Regions from separate parts of the Mesorhizobium sp. CNPSo 4688 genome, predicted to be linked through region 1. Evidence: riboswitches for the same ligand, from Rfam matches in the RefSeq annotation. Region 1 holds a riboswitch; each other region holds the start of a gene.
The links. A riboswitch is a leader RNA that binds a small molecule or an ion and turns the genes downstream of it on or off. The one in region 1 is predicted to bind thiamine pyrophosphate.
Positions count from the first base shown of each region.

Region 2: it holds a riboswitch for thiamine pyrophosphate, as region 1 does, so the genes downstream of both, thiB (thiamine ABC transporter substrate binding subunit) here and thiC (phosphomethylpyrimidine synthase ThiC) in region 1, are expected to answer to the same signal.
Region 3: it holds a riboswitch for thiamine pyrophosphate, as region 1 does, so the genes downstream of both, AC04SH_RS22780 (YkoF family thiamine/hydroxymethylpyrimidine-binding protein) here and thiC (phosphomethylpyrimidine synthase ThiC) in region 1, are expected to answer to the same signal.

Region 1 covers NZ_JBWLUY010000015.1:24,937-30,633, forward strand. The annotation lists gene AC04SH_RS25860 (putative bifunctional diguanylate cyclase/phosphodiesterase) at 1-1,166, opposite strand, end outside; partial or broken gene AC04SH_RS25865 (phasin) at 1,549-1,668, shown strand; gene queC (7-cyano-7-deazaguanine synthase QueC) at 2,011-2,709, shown strand; gene queD (6-carboxytetrahydropterin synthase QueD) at 2,709-3,065, shown strand; gene queE (7-carboxy-7-deazaguanine synthase QueE) at 3,062-3,799, shown strand; TPP riboswitch at 4,041-4,157, shown strand; gene thiC (phosphomethylpyrimidine synthase ThiC) at 4,261-5,697, shown strand, end outside.
Region 2 covers NZ_JBWLUY010000002.1:37,949-43,645, reverse strand. The annotation lists gene AC04SH_RS03220 (ABC-F family ATP-binding cassette domain-containing protein) at 1-1,020, opposite strand, end outside; gene AC04SH_RS03215 (thiamine diphosphokinase) at 1,022-1,678, opposite strand; TPP riboswitch at 1,843-1,957, shown strand; gene thiB (thiamine ABC transporter substrate binding subunit) at 2,001-3,008, shown strand; gene thiP (thiamine/thiamine pyrophosphate ABC transporter permease) at 3,190-4,767, shown strand; gene thiQ (thiamine ABC transporter ATP-binding protein) at 4,764-5,525, shown strand.
Region 3 covers NZ_JBWLUY010000011.1:257,410-263,106, reverse strand. The annotation lists gene AC04SH_RS22790 (ABC transporter ATP-binding protein) at 1-731, opposite strand, end outside; gene AC04SH_RS22785 (ABC transporter permease) at 728-1,621, opposite strand; gene AC04SH_RS22780 (YkoF family thiamine/hydroxymethylpyrimidine-binding protein) at 1,814-2,422, opposite strand; TPP riboswitch at 2,413-2,525, opposite strand; gene AC04SH_RS22775 (hypothetical protein) at 2,719-3,084, shown strand; gene AC04SH_RS22770 (DUF2934 domain-containing protein) at 3,207-3,446, opposite strand; gene AC04SH_RS22765 (hypothetical protein) at 3,534-3,737, opposite strand; gene AC04SH_RS22760 (DUF1236 domain-containing protein) at 3,829-4,158, opposite strand; gene AC04SH_RS22755 (DUF982 domain-containing protein) at 4,362-4,670, shown strand; gene AC04SH_RS22750 (hypothetical protein) at 4,686-4,985, opposite strand; gene AC04SH_RS22745 (hypothetical protein) at 5,168-5,440, shown strand; gene AC04SH_RS22740 (PRC-barrel domain containing protein) at 5,537-5,697, shown strand, end outside.

The sequences.
Region 1 (5,697 bases):
TCGTTTGCGCTGAAAAACTGGATGGAGCTCGCCCCGCGCGTCTTGGCCCTGTGTAGCGCGGTGTCGACGCATCGCAGGAGCTGGTGGGCATCCAAACCGTCAGTAGGCGCCAGAGCGATGCCGATAGAGGCCCTGCAATATATTTCGCGCCCTTCGATCAAGAAGGGGGCCCGCATGGCATCTATGATCTGTTTGGCCAAGGACCTGATTTGATCTGGCCTGATATCGCGCGCAGCGATTATTGCGAATTCGCCACCCTCCAACCTGGCAATGCCATCGCTCTCCCGTGTCGATTTGCGAAGTCTCGCAGCCGCTTCGACCAAAACGGCATCCGCCATTGCCCGGCCAAAGTGATCATTCACCTCGTCAAAATTGCTAAGATCGAACAAAAGCAACGCAAAGTGCTGGTTAAACTGCTTTGCGTCTACCAACGCGTTCCCGAGCCGCTCATTGAAGCTGAACCGGTTTGGGAGACTGGTTAGAACATCCATGCGAATGGCATTTTCGCTTTCGGCTTGCAGAATGAAGCTTTGGGTAAATTCGGATGCGTGAGCAAGCACTGCACGAAACAGCGTGATGGCGTAACTCACTAACAGGATTGCGACGGGCAGATTGACGGCGCCATCCAGCCACACAATCGCGACCGCCGAACCGACGAAGATCGGCAGTGTATACGCGATGGCCGCAATAGGAATCGTGTAAAAGGAAGCGGCACCGCCTGCGATCATCCCGGCGCTCAGACAGGTAATGACGACTTGGGCGGCACTTGTTGCCCCGCTGAAGAACAGAATGGGAAGTGCTCCCCACCAAGTGCCGAACAGGAAGGCGTTCCGCACCAGGTTTTGCGTTGTGCGGCGAGACACTGATCTAGGTTTGACCGATAGAAACGATGATCTCGCTCTTAGGCCGACGAAACCAGCGGCGACGATGATCACACTCGCCCAGAGGATGGCTTTCGTTTGGTCGGGCGAGCCCCAAACCGCCATAACGAGTGTGGCCGCATTGAGTATATTCGCAACCATGCCAAGAAGCGTGTTGCGAAGCACGATACTGACCTGCTCCGCCCTGATGCGGCCGGCAAGTGGTTCGATCGTCGAGGGCCCGCCAAAAGCCCGCAGGTCGCCGGCCAGAAGGTCCCCGAGCCTTGCGGCAGACAGACGCTGCATCACTCTTTCACTCCCCCGCTCTAGAGTAGTCGCTGCGTGTTGATCCCCTACCGAACAATTAGGTGAAAGTAAATTTCAACCACAAAATTTGGCAACCCAGATCGAGCGCCCGCCGGACCTTTCGCGCCGACCCGTAATGCCGCGTTGCCGCGATTTCGTAGATGAAGAGGCGGCTTTGCTTTGCGGTCGCCACTGGCAAAAGGATGAAACAGTGTCCAAGATCTCCGGAAAGACTGAAACGCTCAAAAACCGTCGAATCCTCTGCCTTAGACCCGTCCAGGCTGTCGAGCAAGTTCGCGCTGTCGCCAACCAGAGCCTTGAGCAGTCGAAGGAAGTATTTTCCAAATTGAGTTCGGACGCCGAAACGACTCAAAAGGCTTTCATGTCGACCATTGAACTAGCCAAGACCGCCAGCAACGACATGCTTCTGAAGATGATTGCCGCTCTGCAAGCCAATGCCGAAGCCAGCTTCACGCACCTCGAGGCCCTGGTCGCCGTGAAGTCGCCGTCCGAGTTCTTCGAACTGCAGGCTGCTTTCGTGCGCAAACAGATCGAGTCAAGCCGTTCAAGGATGCCTTTGAGAAGGGGTTCAAGGAACGCAAGGCCGCCTGATTGCTTAGGCGACCCGAGACCCAAGGTCAGCCCCTCATCTACGGCCACATTAGACAAGACCGACACCTCGCGCCGGGCTTCTTCCATCTGTGCCCGACCGCGTCGCATTGACGTCGGCCTCGTGCGCCTCAATCGCGTTCCACCCCATTCACAAAACCGGCTTCGTGGAGTACTGGGAGCGCAGAGAAATCTCCGGTCGCAGCCTTACCCGGTCAAAACAAGGACTCAAACCATGAATGCCCTCGTCATCTGCTCCGGCGGATTGGACTCTGTTTCGCTCGCGCACAAGGTGGCGACCGAGCAGAAACTCATTGGCCTGCTTTCGTTCGATTACGGCCAGAGACACAAAAAGGAACTCGGCTTTGCCTCCATCTGCGCCAAACGGCTGGGTGTTCCGCACCAGATCGTCGATATCCGCGATGTCGGCCGGAGCCTGAGCGGCTCGGCACTGACTGATGATGTGGACGTGCCCGACGGGCACTATGCCGAAGACTCCATGAGGATCACGGTGGTGCCGAACAGGAATGCCATCATGTTGGCTATCGCCTTCGGTGTTGCCGCAGCACAGAAGGCCGATGCGGTGGCCACTGCCGTCCATGGCGGAGATCATTTCATCTATCCCGATTGCCGGCCCGCTTTTATCGACGCGTTTCAGACGATGCAGAACCATGCGCTCGCAGGCTATGCCGATATCCGCCTTTACGCTCCGTATGTGAATATGTCGAAGGCCGACATTGTCAGCGAGGGGGCAAAGTACCAAACACCGTTCGAGGCGACTTGGTCCTGCTACAAGGGCGGCGAACGTCATTGTGGTCGCTGCGGGACATGCGTCGAACGGCGCGAAGCATTCGATCTGGCCGGCATTGCCGACCCGACAGACTATGAGGACGCGGACTTCTGGCTCCACGCTGTCCAGACCAGGAGCGCGTGATGTTCCGCATTACCAAAGAGTTCCACTTCTCGGCCTCGCATCAGCTCACCTCCTTGCCACACGATCATCAGTGCGCGCGTCTACACGGCCACAACTACATCGTCGTAGTAGAGCTTTCAGGTGGCGAACTGGACGAACATGGCTTTGTGCGGGACTACCAAGACCTGGCTTCGCTCAAGCACTACATCGATGGGACGTTCGACCATCGCCATCTTAACGACGTGCTGGGGCATGACCGTGTCACGGCGGAGTGTCTGGCCAGGCACTTCTACGACTGGTGCAAGGTGCGGCTACCACAAACCTCCGCCGTGCGGGTAAGCGAGACGCCGAAAACCTGGGCGGAATACCGGCCATGACTTGCCCCTTGCATCCCGAAATCCGCGTGAGCGAGATTTTTGGGCCGACCATTCAGGGCGAAGGCATGCTGATCGGCTTGCCGACGGTGTTCGTAAGAACCGGCGGGTGCGATTATCGCTGTTCCTGGTGCGACAGCCTGCATGCGGTGGACAGTCGCTTCCGCCACGATTGGGAGATGATGTCTCCCGACGCGGTTTGGGAAAAGGTCATAGCGCTTTCCGGCGGTCAGCCCGTGATGGTATCGCTGTCGGGCGGCAATCCGGCTATCCAGCCGCTTGGCCCGCTGATCGACCGCGGGCATGGCGAGGGCTACCGTTTTGCATTGGAAACCCAAGGTTCGGTGCCGAAGCAATGGTTCGCTAATCTCGACGTGCTGGTGCTCAGCCCCAAGCCGCCCTCAAGTGAAATGACGACAGATTGGGCCGCGTTCGACGCCTGCGTCGAGGCGGCGCTGGACAAGCCGCAGATGGCGCTCAAGCTCGTCGTCTTCGATGACGATGACTATGCCTACGCGAAGGACGCGGCGGCGCGCTACCCGCAATTGCCCGTCTATCTACAGCCCGGCAATCACACGCCGCCGCCTCCCGGTCACGAAGACGCGCTCATCGACATGGCTGGTGTGATGAAACGCATGGAATGGCTGGTCGAAAAGGTAACCCGCGACAGGTGGTTCGAGGCGCGTGTACTGCCGCAGCTTCATGTTCTGTTGTGGGGAAACAAACGGGGCGTCTAGTCCACGCGGAGGGATTGCCGATGACGGGCAGCAACGCCGTTTCAGAAAGCCCCGAAAATGCCGTGCTGAAAAAGGGTTTCGAATCCGGGTGATGGCTCGCCTGTCGTGGGCGCTCCGCCGCTCCTCCAGGCGTGACTTGCTGTCGATACGTGCGCGTCTTTCCGCCTGGGTTTGATCGGTCGCCTCTCACCACGGCTGGCCGAAGGCGCTTGACAAACTGGCGCCGGCCCGTTCAATTCGGCGCATTCACCAGGGGAGTCCCGGCAAGGGGCTGAGATACTGCTAGCTTTCGCGGCGCAGTGACCCGTTGAACCTGATCCAGTTCATACTGGCGTAGGGACGGTGCAAGCGCTTTGCGGGAGTTCACGCCCGAGGTCCTGTTTCGGCAGGCCCGCAAAAGCGTCTTTTCATCCTTCCGGCACAGAACTGGGTCTCCAATGCATGAGCAAAGGAGCCTCACAATGAATGCCTTTACCCCCGCCGTTTCGACGGGACCGCTGCCTGCCTCCCGCAAAATCCATAAGCCCGGTATCCTCCATCCGCACATCGCAGTGCCGATGCGCGAAATCTCTGTTCACCCGACGGCCGGCGAGCCGCCCGTAACGGTCTACGACCCATCCGGGCCCTATACGGACCCGGCTGTCGAAACCAGCATCGAAAAGGGCCTTGCCCGGCATCGCCACGAATGGATTACGGCGCGTGGCGATGTCGAAGCCTATGACGGCCGTCATGTGCGGCCGGAAGACAACGGATTTGCGGCGGGCGAGCGCCTGACGCCGGAATTTCCGGTCCGCAACCGGCCGCTCCGGGCCAAGGCCGGCAAGGCGGTGACACAGCTCGCCTATGCGCGCGCCGGCATCATTACGCCCGAAATGGAGTTCGTCGCCATTCGCGAGAACCTTGGACGCGAGATCATGCGCGGCAAGCTGCAGCGCGACGGCGAAAGCTTCGGCGCCGCTATTCCCGATTTCGTCACGTCCGAATTCGTGCGCGACGAAGTGGCCCGCGGGCGAGCGATCATTCCAGCCAACATCAACCACCCAGAGAGCGAGCCGATGATCATCGGGCGCAATTTTCTGGTCAAGATCAACGCCAACATCGGCAATTCCGCCGTCACCTCGTCGATGGCCGACGAGGTCGAAAAAATGGTCTGGGCCATCCGCTGGGGCGCCGACACGGTGATGGACCTGTCTACCGGCCGCAACATCCACAACATCCGCGAATGGATCGTGCGTAATGCGCCGGTGCCGATCGGCACGGTGCCGCTTTACCAGGCGCTCGAAAAGGTCAACGGCATTGCCGAGGACCTGACCTGGGAGGTCTACCGCGACACGCTGATCGAACAGGCCGAACAGGGCGTCGACTATTTCACCATCCACGCCGGCGTGCGGCTGCACTACGTCCCGCTGACCGTTGACCGGGTCACCGGCATCGTCTCGCGCGGCGGCTCGATCATGGCCAAATGGTGTCTGCACCATCACCGGGAAAGCTTCCTCTACGAGCATTTCGCGGAGATCTGCGACATCTGCCGCGCCTACGATGTGTCCTTCTCGCTCGGCGACGGCCTTCGCCCCGGCTCCATCGCCGATGCCAACGATGCCGCGCAATTCGCCGAGCTGGAAACGCTCGGCGAGCTGACGCAGATCGCATGGGCGAAGGATTGCCAGGTGATGATCGAGGGGCCCGGCCACGTGCCGATGCACAAGATCAAGCAGAACATGGACAAGCAGCTCGCTGTCTGCGGTGAGGCGCCCTTCTATACGCTTGGACCGCTGACGACCGACATCGCGCCCGGCTATGACCACATCACCTCTGGCATTGGTGCTGCCATGATCGGCTGGTTCGGCACCGCCATGCTCTGCTACGTCACGCCGAAGGAGCATCTCGGCCTTCCCGAT
Region 2 (5,697 bases), on a different contig from region 1:
TCGCACCGAACCCACATCCGGCTTCATCTCGCCGGTCAGCATCTTTAACAGCGTCGTCTTGCCGGCGCCGTTCGGTCCGACCAGCCCGACGCGGTCGCCGCGCTGGATCCGGGTCGAGAAGCCTTTGACCACGGTGAGGTCGCCAAAGCTCTTCTCGATGTTCTTGGCCTCGATTACCAGCTTGCCGGATTCGGCGGCGTCGCTGGCCACCATGGTCGCGGTACCTTCGGCGCCGCGATGGCCGCGAAAGCGCTGGCGCATGGTCTGCAATTCGCCGAGCCGGCGCATGTTGCGCTTGCGCCGCGCCGTCACGCCATAGCGCAGCCAGTGCTCCTCGCGCACGATCTGCCGACCGAGCTTGTGCTGTTCGCGCTCTTCCTCTTCCAACACCTGGTCGCGCCATTCCTCGAAATGGCCAAAGCCCTTGTCGAGACGGCGGGTCTGGCCGCGGTCGAGCCAGACGGTAGCGCGCGATACGCGTTCGAGGAAGCGGCGGTCGTGCGAGATGACGATCAGGGCCGACGAGGTGCGGACGAGTTCCTCTTCCAGCCATTCGATGACCGACAAATCGAGATGGTTCGTCGGCTCATCAAGCAGCAGAATATCGGGCTCCGGCGCCATCACACGTGCAAGGGCGGCACGGCGCGCTTCGCCGCCCGAGAGGTCGTTGGGGTTCTCGGTTCCGATGAGGCCGAGATGCTCCATCAGATAGGTGGCGCGGTAGGGATCGTCGGCAGGCCCGAGCCCGGCCTCGACATAGGCGCGCACATTGGCAAAGCCCTCCATGTCGGGCATTTGCGGGAGATAGCGCACCGTCGCCGAAGGCTGGCGGAACACCTCGCCGTCCTGCGGCTCGATCAGCCCGGCGGCGATCTTGAGCAGCGTCGACTTGCCGGAGCCGTTGCGGCCGACCAACGCGATCTTGTCGCCGGCGGAGGCGGTGAGTTCGGCGCCGTCGAGCAGCGGCGTGCCGCCGAAGGTCAGCTTTATCCCGTCGAGGTTGAGAAGTGGCGGGGCCATGTCAGCTTTCAGGCAAGGGGTAGGGATGAGCGAGCAGCAGGGCGCGGCCATGGCCGAGCGCGATTTCGAGGCCGCCCCCGGTCTTGGACTTGACCTCGTTGGAGATGGTCAACGACGAGCCGAAGGCGACCTCGACATGGTCGAGCGGCCACTTGGCGCCGGAAACGGTGAGGCCCGAAAGATCGGAAAAGCCAAGCACCGAAAACAGCGTGCCGTCGGCATAGTCGAAGCCGGCCTTGCCGGGCAGCAAGGGCACCCCCTCCTGCGCGCCGCTGGTCAACAACACTTTCGTGCCGGCCTCGGCCAGCCGCAGGCTGAGCGCCAGATGCAGGTGCGCATGGTCGGCGCGTTTGCCGCCGAAAGCCCCGACCAGCACAAGGCTGGTGGCGCCGCGTTCCAGTGCGGCGGCGATGGCCAGCTCGCCGTCGGTCTTGTCTTTCTCCGGCGGAAATACCTGGCGCGGCACGGCGGCGAGATCGGCGGGCAGGTCCGCCGGCACGGAATCGAAGTCGCCCACCCATAGCTCCGGCATCAGGCCGAGCATCCGGGCATGGCCGATGCCGGCGTCGGCGGCGATGATGCGCGAGCCCTCGACCTGGCGGTCGAGCCGCGGCGTGCGGATGAGATCGCCGCCAAGCAGGATGGTGAATGTGCTCATATCCGGTGGCCCTTACCAGCCCCGCCGGCGAAACGGAAGGCCGGGCCTCGCCTCCGCTCTTTGTTGGAGCATGATCTTTTTTCCGGAAACCGGTTCCCACTTTTCGGGATCATGCTCTGGCAAACTTCCGCTTGCGTGGCACCTTGGCCGGGCCTATGTGTCGAAATGCTCTAACGGGGTGCCGGACGCGATCTTAGCGGACCGGCTGAGAGGCAGTCTCGCCAACCCGCTGAACCTGATCCGGCTTGTACCGGCGGAGGGATTAGACGCTTCGGACAGCCCGACGCCTCAATTCCTGTCAACACGAATGAAGGAGGCGCCGATGCGCATGATTTTGTCCCATCTTGTCCCAGCCCTGGGTCTTGCTGTTTCGCTTTTGGCAAGCCCTGCGTCCGCGCAGGACAAACTCACCGTCTACACCTACGAGAGCTTCACCGCCGACTGGGGCCCGGGTCCTGCGGTGAAGAAGGAATTCGAGGCCGAATGCGGCTGCAGCGTCGATTTCGTCTCGGTCGCCGACGGCGTTGCGCTGCTCAATCGCGTCAAGCTGGAAGGCGCGTCGACCAAGGCCGATATCGTGCTTGGCCTCGACACCAACCTCACCGCAGAAGCCAAGACCTCCGGCCTGTTTGTCCCGCATGGCGCGGTGGCTGAGAACAGCGTGCCGGGCGGCTGGAGTGACGATACCTTCGTCCCCTTCGACTACGGTTATTTCGCCGTCGTCTACGACACCGAAAAGCTGAAGAACCCGCCCAAGAGTCTGAAGGACCTGGTCGAAGGCGATGCCGCCGACAAGATCGTCATCCAGGACCCGCGCACCTCGACGCCGGGTCTCGGCCTGCTGCTCTGGGTCAAGTCGGTTTATGGCGACAAGGCGCCGGAAGCCTGGGCGAAGCTCAAGCCGAAGGTGCTGACGGTGACGCCGGGCTGGAGCGAGGCCTACGGCCTGTTCACCAAGGGCGAGGCGCCGATGGTGCTGTCCTATACGACATCGCCAGCCTACCACATGGTGGCCGAGAACACCGAGCGCTACCAGGCGGCGTCTTTCGAGGAAGGCGAATACCTGCAGATCGAGGTTGCCGGCATCACCACCACCGGGGCAAAGAACCCGCTGGCGGCAAAGTTTCTGGCCTTCATGACCGGGCCGAAATTCCAGAATGTCATTCCCGAGACCAACTGGATGTTCCCGGCAGGGAAAACCGACAAGCCGCTCAACCCGGCCTTCGACAAACTGGTCAAGCCGGCAAAGACGCTGCTGTTTAGCCCGGAAGAGGTTGCGGCCAACCGCAAGGCCTGGGTCGATGAATGGCTGGCGGTGATGAGCAAGTGACGGCGGTCTTCACCCTCCCCCTTGTGGGGAGGGTCGATCCGCGAAGCGGAGCGGGGTGGGGGTTGCAACGTTGACTACCGCCTCCCCCCCACCCCGGTTCGCGGATACCGCTTCGCGGCATCCGCGCCCCGACCCTCCCCACAAGGGGGAGGGTGGAAAGCGCGCACCTTCTGACCCCCGCATCGCCGCCGGCATTGTCGCGCTTGCGGCAATCGCGCTGCTGATCGGTGGCGCCTTCGCGGGCCTCATCCTCGAAGGCGCGCACGACCTCCGCGGTGCTGCCTCCGCCTTCGATCTCTATCTCCTGCGCGTCACCCGATTCACCCTGTGGCAGGCGGCACTCTCGACGCTGCTTTCCGTCGCCCCAGCGCTCTTCGTCGCCCGCGCCCTGTCGCGGCATCCGCGCTTCTTGGGCCGTGGCTTCATCCTCCAGCTGTTCACCGTGCCCCTGGCCTTGCCGGCCATTGTCGCGGCACTCGGCATCTTGGCGCTCTATGGCCGGGCCGGCTACTTCGCCGCGATCGGTGGCCAAAGCTGGCCTGATATATACGGCCTGTCGGGCATCCTCGTCGCGCATGTGTTCTTCAACCTGCCGCTGGCGGCGCGGCTGTTCCTCGAAGCGCTGGGCACGGTGCCTGCCGATCAATGGCGGCTGGCAAGCCAACTCGACATGGGGGCGAGCGCGGCCTTCCGGTTGATCGAATGGCCGGTGCTGCGGTCGGCTTTGCCGGGCGTCGCCGGCCTTGTCTTGATGCTTTGCATCACCTCCTTCACCATCGTCCTCATCCTCGGCGGCGGGCCGGCGGCGACGACGCTGGAGGTCGCCATCTACCAGGCGCTGCGCTTCGACTTCGATCCCGCGCGGGCGGTGACGCTGACATTGCTCCAGATTGCGCTGACCTTTGCCGTCGTGCTGGCGCTGACGCGGCTTGGCGCCAATGTGACCGGCGACGCCAACCTGCCCGTGGCGCCGCGCCGCTATCTCTCGGCCGGCACAACTGAAACGGCGCTCAACGCGGCCCTGATCGTGCTCGCCTTGCTGTTCGTCGCCGGGCCGATGGCCGCCACCTTCATTTCAGGCCTTGGCGCCGATCTCGGCCGGCTGGCCGGCGAGAGCGCGGTGCGCCAGGCGACGCTGACCAGCGCCGGTCTCGGCCTGCTGGCGGCGCTGCTATCGCTGTCGCTATCGCTGTCGCTGATCATGGCGCGCCGGGCGCTGTCCCTACACCGCCGTGGCGGCGCCCGCTCACTGCTCGAACATGCCACCGACACCGGCGCCGGCTTTGTCCTCGTCGTGCCGCCCATCGTCATCGGCGCCGGCTGGTTTCTCTTGCTGCGCACGATCAGCGATGTCTTTGCCATCGCGCCGGTCATGGTCGTCACCGTCAACGCGGTGATGGCGATGCCCTTCGCCATCCGCGCGCTGCGTCCGGCCTATGATGCGGCAAGCGAGCGCCATGAAAAGCTGTGCGCACAGCTCGGCATTTCGGGCTGGAACCGGCTGCGGCTGGTCGATTGGCCGTCGCTGCGGCGGCCGCTGGCCACCGGCTTTGCCTTCGCCATGGCGCTGTCGCTCGGCGATCTTGGCGTCATCGCGCTGTTCGGCAGCGATTCGGTGCAGACCTTGCCCTATCTCCTCTTGGCGCGCATGGGCAGCTACCGCACAGCCGACGCTGCCGGGCTGGCTTTGCTGCTCGGGGCGGTCTGCCTCGCACTGGTGGTCGCCGCGGATTGGCTGGGACGGGGAGAAAGATCGTGAATTCCGCCAACAAAGGCGCGGCCGTGCGGCTGAACCAGGTCGCGTTCAGCTATGGCGAGACGCCGTTCCTGTTCGATGTCGAGTTCACTGCCTCGAAAATCACCGCCATCATGGGGGCGAGCGGTTCGGGAAAGTCGACCCTGCTCAACCTGGTGGCCGGCTTCGAGACGCCGCAATCCGGCCGCGTGCTGATCGGCGGCGCCGATGTCAGCGCCAGGCCGCCGTCGGCGCGGCCGGTGTCGATGGTGTTCCAGGAAAACAATCTGTTTGCCCATCTCTCGGTCGAGAAGAATGTCGGCCTCGGCCGCTCGCCATCGCTTAGCCTGACGCAAACCGACCGCGCCGCAATCGCCGAGGCCCTGAGCCGTGTCGGCCTTGCCGGTAAGGAAAAGCGCCTGCCGCGCGAACTCTCCGGCGGCGAAAGGCAGCGTGTGGCGCTCGCCCGCGTGCTGGTGCGCGATCGGCCGGTGCTGTTGCTCGACGAGCCGTTCGCCTCGCTTGGGCCCGCACTGCGCGACGACATGCTCGACCTCGTGGCCGGCGTCCATGCCGAGCGGGCGATGACGGTGTTGTTCGTCACGCATCAGCCGGAAGACGCGCGACGCATCGGCGAGGACATGGTTTTTCTGGACAATGGCAGGGTTGCCGCGACGGGAACTGCCGCCGATTTTTTCGACGGCACTGGTCCTGAAGCGTTTCGGCGCTATATCGGCGCAAGTTCGGGCGGATCACGCGATATTGCCCGGAAGCGGACATAATTTACGACCAAACCGGCTACAGGTGATGTGGCGCTTGCTTGCCATGGTCCAGCTGATGTGGCTAGGTCCGCCCAGTACTGGTCCGGCACGAGCCGTGATTTGCCCCCTACAGCGCCGCATCCATCCGGATGCGTAAAACGCTGTAGGTTTTTTGATTTGTGCAGGATCGCCA
Region 3 (5,697 bases), on a different contig from region 1:
AGCAGCGTGTCGAGGATTTCGGCTTCGAGCGCAGCGGCCTGGCGCGCGGCATCGCTGCCGGCGGCGCGCGGGCGCGGCAGCGGCACGGCAATCTCGCTGATGATGCGGGCCGGCCGCGCCGACAGGAGATAAATGCGGTCCGACAGGTACACCGCTTCACGCACGTCATGGGTGATCAGCAGCGCCGTCCAGCGATGACGCTGCCACATGCCTTCCAGCCAGCGCTGCATGGCCGCGCGTGTCAGCGCATCCAGCGCGCCAAAGGGCTCGTCGAGCAGCAGCATGTCGCGTTGCTGCACCACTGTGCGCAAAAGCGCGGCGCGCTGGCGCATGCCGCCGGAGAGCTCTGCCGGCCAGGCGCGCTCGAAACCGGCAAGGCCGAATTCGGCGAACAGCGGCGCGACTTGCTCGCGCGCCTCGCGGCGCTTCATGCCCTGCACCTCCAGCCCCAGCGTCACATTGTCGATGACGCGCCGCCACGGCATCAGCGCGTCGCGCTGCGGCATGAAGGCGAAATGGCGGCCATGGTCGTCGAGTGGCGCACCGTCGAAGCGCATGTCGCCCTCGCCTTTCAGCGCACCGGTCAGCAGCTGGAACAGTGTCGACTTGCCGGCGCCGGAGGGCCCGAGAATAGAAACGAACTCGCCGGCCGCGACGTGGAGCGAAATGCCCGCGAGCACCTCCAGCGCGCCGAAGCTTTTGCTGATATCGCGGAGTTCGAGCCGTGTCATTGGCTCTCTCCCGAAGGCTTGCGGTCGCGGCTCTCGCTCCCCGCATGTTCCCAGGGCATTGCGAGGCGCTGGATGAGCACCGCAAGGCCGAACAAAGCAAGCGTGAGCGCCGCGCTGACGGCGACCGCGGCGAGCACCAGATCGGGGCGGAAATTGTTCTTGGCGTTGAGCATGTAGATGCCCAACCCCTTCGCCGCCCCCGCATATTCGGCGAAGATCGCGCCGACCACGGCATAGGTGATGGAGATGCGCAGCCCGGCGAAGAAATAGGGCAGCGCCGAAGGCAAACGCGCCAGCCAGAAGATGCGCCAGCGCCCTGCCCCCATGGCGGCGAGCATCTGGGCAATCTCCTTGCTCGTTGCAGCGTAGCCTTCGACCAGCGCCACCATCATCGGGAAGAAAGTGACCAGTGCGACGAGCAGGATTTTCGGCATCAGCCCGAAGCCGAACCACAGCACTATGAGCGGCGCGATGGCGACCAGCGACAAGGTCTGGCTGACGATCAGCAGCGGGAAGAGCGCTCGGCGCAGCGGGGCCAGAAAATCCACCAGCGCCGAAAGCACGAAGGCGGCAATCAACGAGCAGGCGAAGCCCGCTGATGTGGCGCGGATGGTGGGAAGCGTGTTGTCGGCAAGGGCGCCGCGGTTTTCCCAGGCCTGCAGCAGCACGCGCGACGGCGCCGGCAGCATGCCATGCGTGACGCCGCCATAGCGGGCGTAGAGCTCCCAGGCCGCAAGGAGCAGGGCGAAGGAGATGGCTGCGGGGATGGCCTTGGCGATGCCAGCGAATCTCCCCCCTTGAGGGGGAGATGTCGCCGAAGGCGACAGAGGGGGTCGTCTCGCATAGAGCGCCCACGCCCTACCGACGCGAGGAGGACGTCGGCGCTCCACGCGCTCGGACCCCCTCTGGCCTGCCGGCCATCTCCCCCTCGAGGGGGGAGATTCGCTGGCATCGCGGCCTTCGTCAATCGCAGAAGATTCCACTCCGCCTCGCTGATCAGAAGCGGAGGCATCTCCCCCACGCAATGGGTTGGACAAAACAGCCACGACAATTTCCCTCAACGGCGCGCGCAAAGACGCGGCTCAGACGGCGCTCGGGCTGTTCGCCGAAATCGTGATGTCGAGGGTGACGTGGCCGGCGCCCGGGCCGAAGCGGCAGAAGGCCTCAGTGAGCGTTGCAAACACCGCGCCGGCATCGCCACGCAATTTGGTGCAGAAGTTCTTCGAGCGTTCAAAGACGCCGGACTGCTTCAGGAAATCGATGCAGCCATAAATCTCGTCCATATGGTCGCCCGTGCCCATCACATAGAGCGAGAACTGTGCTGCCACCGGCTGGTCGGTCGATGGCGTAGCCTGGACGGCGCGGATCGCGGCGAGCTTGCGCTCGTCCAGCGCAATGGCGGGTCCGCCGGTCTCGTCGGAGCGGCAGATCGGATCGTCGGGCTCACCCGGGCAACCGCGTGAAACTGCAGCCGAAAGCACGCAGTGCTTGCCGCTTTTGGCGGCCGCCACGAACAGGTCGCGCATGGCTGGAAACAACACCTCGGGCGGCCCGACCAGAAGCGTCGAGATGTCGTCGGTCTCGATCCTCAGCCGGTCGCGCCAGGGATCGAGCGCGCCGAGCGCGCCAAGGATGACGCCGACGAAATCGTCGGTCATGGGATAAAGGGAAATCTGTGCACCGGAAAACATCGCCCGCCTCGCTCCGCTGGTATTATCCAGATCAGCTTTAGGGTCCGAAGGCTTGCCGCCCTCATCTCAGCCCCGACCGTACGGAGCACCCCTGTGGATGGGCGGGTTAAAGCACTGTTCGAGGCATTGGGGAAGAGCATTTTTCGACTGTCATCGCGAAGTGTGTTGGGCCAGGTTTCTTGGCTTCAGGAAAATCCGCATCATTTCGAAAGTTGAATTCGTTCAAATTGTACGCGTCATCCTTGACGAAATATCGTACATAAAGTACGATATTTCCTTTCAACAAGGGGAATTCCGTGAGCACAGCGAACCATGCCGCCTTCGCCGACCTCTCCCGCCCGCTGTTGTCGCTGCCGCTGCTGCCGCCCTTGTCGCTCGACCAGCGTGAACGCGTTGCCGGAGCATGGCGAATGGCCAGCCAGGACATCGCCGACGATATTCGTTTCATCCGCCAATATTTGAAAGTGATTGCCGAGAAGGACGAGAGGCTGTCGACCGGCACGCTCGTTCACAGCCGCGCCTATGTCGAAGCCTGCGCCGGCTGGCTGCCGCAGACGGTGGCGCGCTATCTGCGCCACCTGCGCCAGATCACCGAATGCGAACTGGTCATGACAGCTGCCGGTATCCGCTTTGCCCTGTCGAGTTATGCCTGGGAGGCATAGGGTATCACGCGATCTTCATGCGCAATGAATTGCGCTCCCCGTTGGGGGCGCAATTCGTCGGACCCGGGTGCGCCGAACGGCGACATCCAGAACGAGGCCGCCCGGGCGAATTCTGCCCTTGCCTATTTCGACTTGGCTTTGCCGGACTTTGCGGCCGCCGGCTTTGCAGCCTTGGGCTTGGCGTCGGCCTTGACGGGCTTCGCAGCAGCCTTCTTCGCCGTCTTCTTCGGTTTGGCGGCCGCACCATCTATTTCGGCCGTGGCCTGTTCCCAGTGCTCCTGATGCGCGCCTTCTGGGCGGCCGGCCTGTTCCCAAATCTCATGTGCGCGCTGGCGAATGCGGTCCTGTCTGTCGTCCGTCACTTAAGCCTCCGTGGTTGGGTCCGATGGTTGGGTCCAGATTCCACGAAAACATTAGCCGAAATTTGAGCCGGCGTCTTGAGTGTGCTTTCAATGCGGATCGGAAACGATCGCAACGCCGAGCAGCGCCGCTTTCTTGGTGATCAGCCCGGCGAGGTCGGCATCCGACCGATCCGTGCCGGTGCGCTCCCGCAGCAGCTCAATCGCTTCCCTCATCGACAACAGCGCGGTGCTGCGCTCAGCCAACAGCTTGTCGCAACACGCCGCCACGTTGGTCTCGACATGCGGCAACATGGGGTAATGCTCCTTTCATCATTCGGCCCTGCCGCCCCTTTTGGGATGAACGACAGGGCCGTATTGGTGGTTCGGTCAGTTGTGGTCAGCGTTATTCGACCACCTCAACGATCCTGCGCGTGCTGGGATCGACCAACACTGTATGGTTGTCGACCACAGCATATCTGTACTGAACGTCAGGAACCTCCTGCAGTTCGACGGTGTCGGGCAAGGCGGAGCCGACATTCAACTCAACGCCGAGAAGACTAACCGAGGCCAGCGGATGTTTTTTTACGTATTGGTGCACGACCGTGCGCTGTTCAGGGGTGATGATCACCTGCTGCTGCGCCGGCTGCGTGACAATGACCTCGTCGGCCACGGCAACACCGAGACCTGCCATCATGGCGAGCCCGGCGACTGCTGGAATAAGGACGGTTTTCATCTTCGTCTCCTGTCGTTGTTGGCGAGCTCCGCCGAGCTCCCGCACGAGGCGAAAACAACACGGATCAAATTGGCGGGCTCCTGGAGACAAACGCCTCCGGTACGGTCTAGTTCCGTAAGTGGAGACTAATTGATCGGTTCCATTGCTGCTGGAACGCACAGGCATGATTCGCATTAGAGGATGATCCTCAGGAGACCTTCAAAATGGACGATATGCCGCTGCAAAATCCGGTGGCAATTGCCGTCGGCGCCGGCTCCCGACGCGACATCACCACGCTGGCCGAGATGCAGAATTTTCTTCAGGAATGGCCGCACGCCAGGCGCGGCAAGATTTACGAAACGGCGCTGAGGGCCTGCGAAATGGCAAGGGCTGGACACGTGACCAAGGACCAGGCGCGGCGGGCGTTCACAGCCTTTACGGAGACGGCCGGCATTGCCTGGACCGGCATTGATCCGGTGACGGCGCTGCGCCTGGCCAAGGCTGGAACTGGCCGGCCCCGGTCCACACTGTAGAGACCTCAAGCAAGGTCATTGCTTCGGTGGCTGCACAGGCACCTCGCCGGGCTTGATCACCGGTGTTTTTCCCTGGTCCGGCGGCGGCTGCGTCATGCCCTGGTCACCGCTGGGCGGCGGTTGGAGGACGCCGCCGCAAGAACCAAGATTGGCGGTCGAATTGCCACTGCCGTCATCGGCCAGGGGCGGCTGCTGGCCGCCATCCTGGGGCTGCGCCTGGCAAGGCACGGGAGGAGTGCCCTCGCCGCTGTCTTGCGCGGCGGCAGGGCCGGCAAGTGCCAGCAGCGCACACGGCAAGAAAACAAAGATCTTCATTGTCCGGTCTCCGTCTGGAATCGTCTTCTTTTGGCAAATGCAGCCCAGCGGAAATTGGTTCCCAAAGTGGTTCCCCCACTGGTTCCTAAGTGGTCCCCAAGCAAGGTGGACCGGTTTCGGGAACCTGCTTGCCGGCGGCGAGTTCCGCCTACTCGATGCAAGCACTGACCAGGGAGAAAATCATGGACCCGCGTAGAAAACCAAGCGACGAAGTGGAAGCCCCGACGCCGCGCCAGCAGGACTGGGATGCGTTGCGTGGCGCAAGGATCCTGCCCGACGGGGCAGATGAAGAAAGCCTGCCGGACACCACCGGTGTCGAGAAGGAAGGCGACCTGCCCGAGGAAGACGACGACAACCCCTATCAGGACAGTGACGATGCCTTGCCCGACGATGCCGAGGAAGCCGCCATTGGTCGCGACCCGGCGCGACGCGGTGGTCCTTTCGACGAGGTGTAGGCTCGAAGCAGTCTGCGCCGGACTTTCGTGGCGTTTTACCGGAACTCTTCGTCTGTTCGCTGGTTAGGAAATTGTCCAACTCAGAGGAGACCGGTCATGGATCACACCAATCACGCACGACTTGCCAGCACCGAACTGACGCCCGACATTCTCGAAGGCGCGACCATCTATGGCCCTGACGATGAGAAGATCGGTTCTGTCGATCATCTGCATGGCAGTCAGGTTGTCATCGACGTCGGCGGCTTTCTTGGCATCGG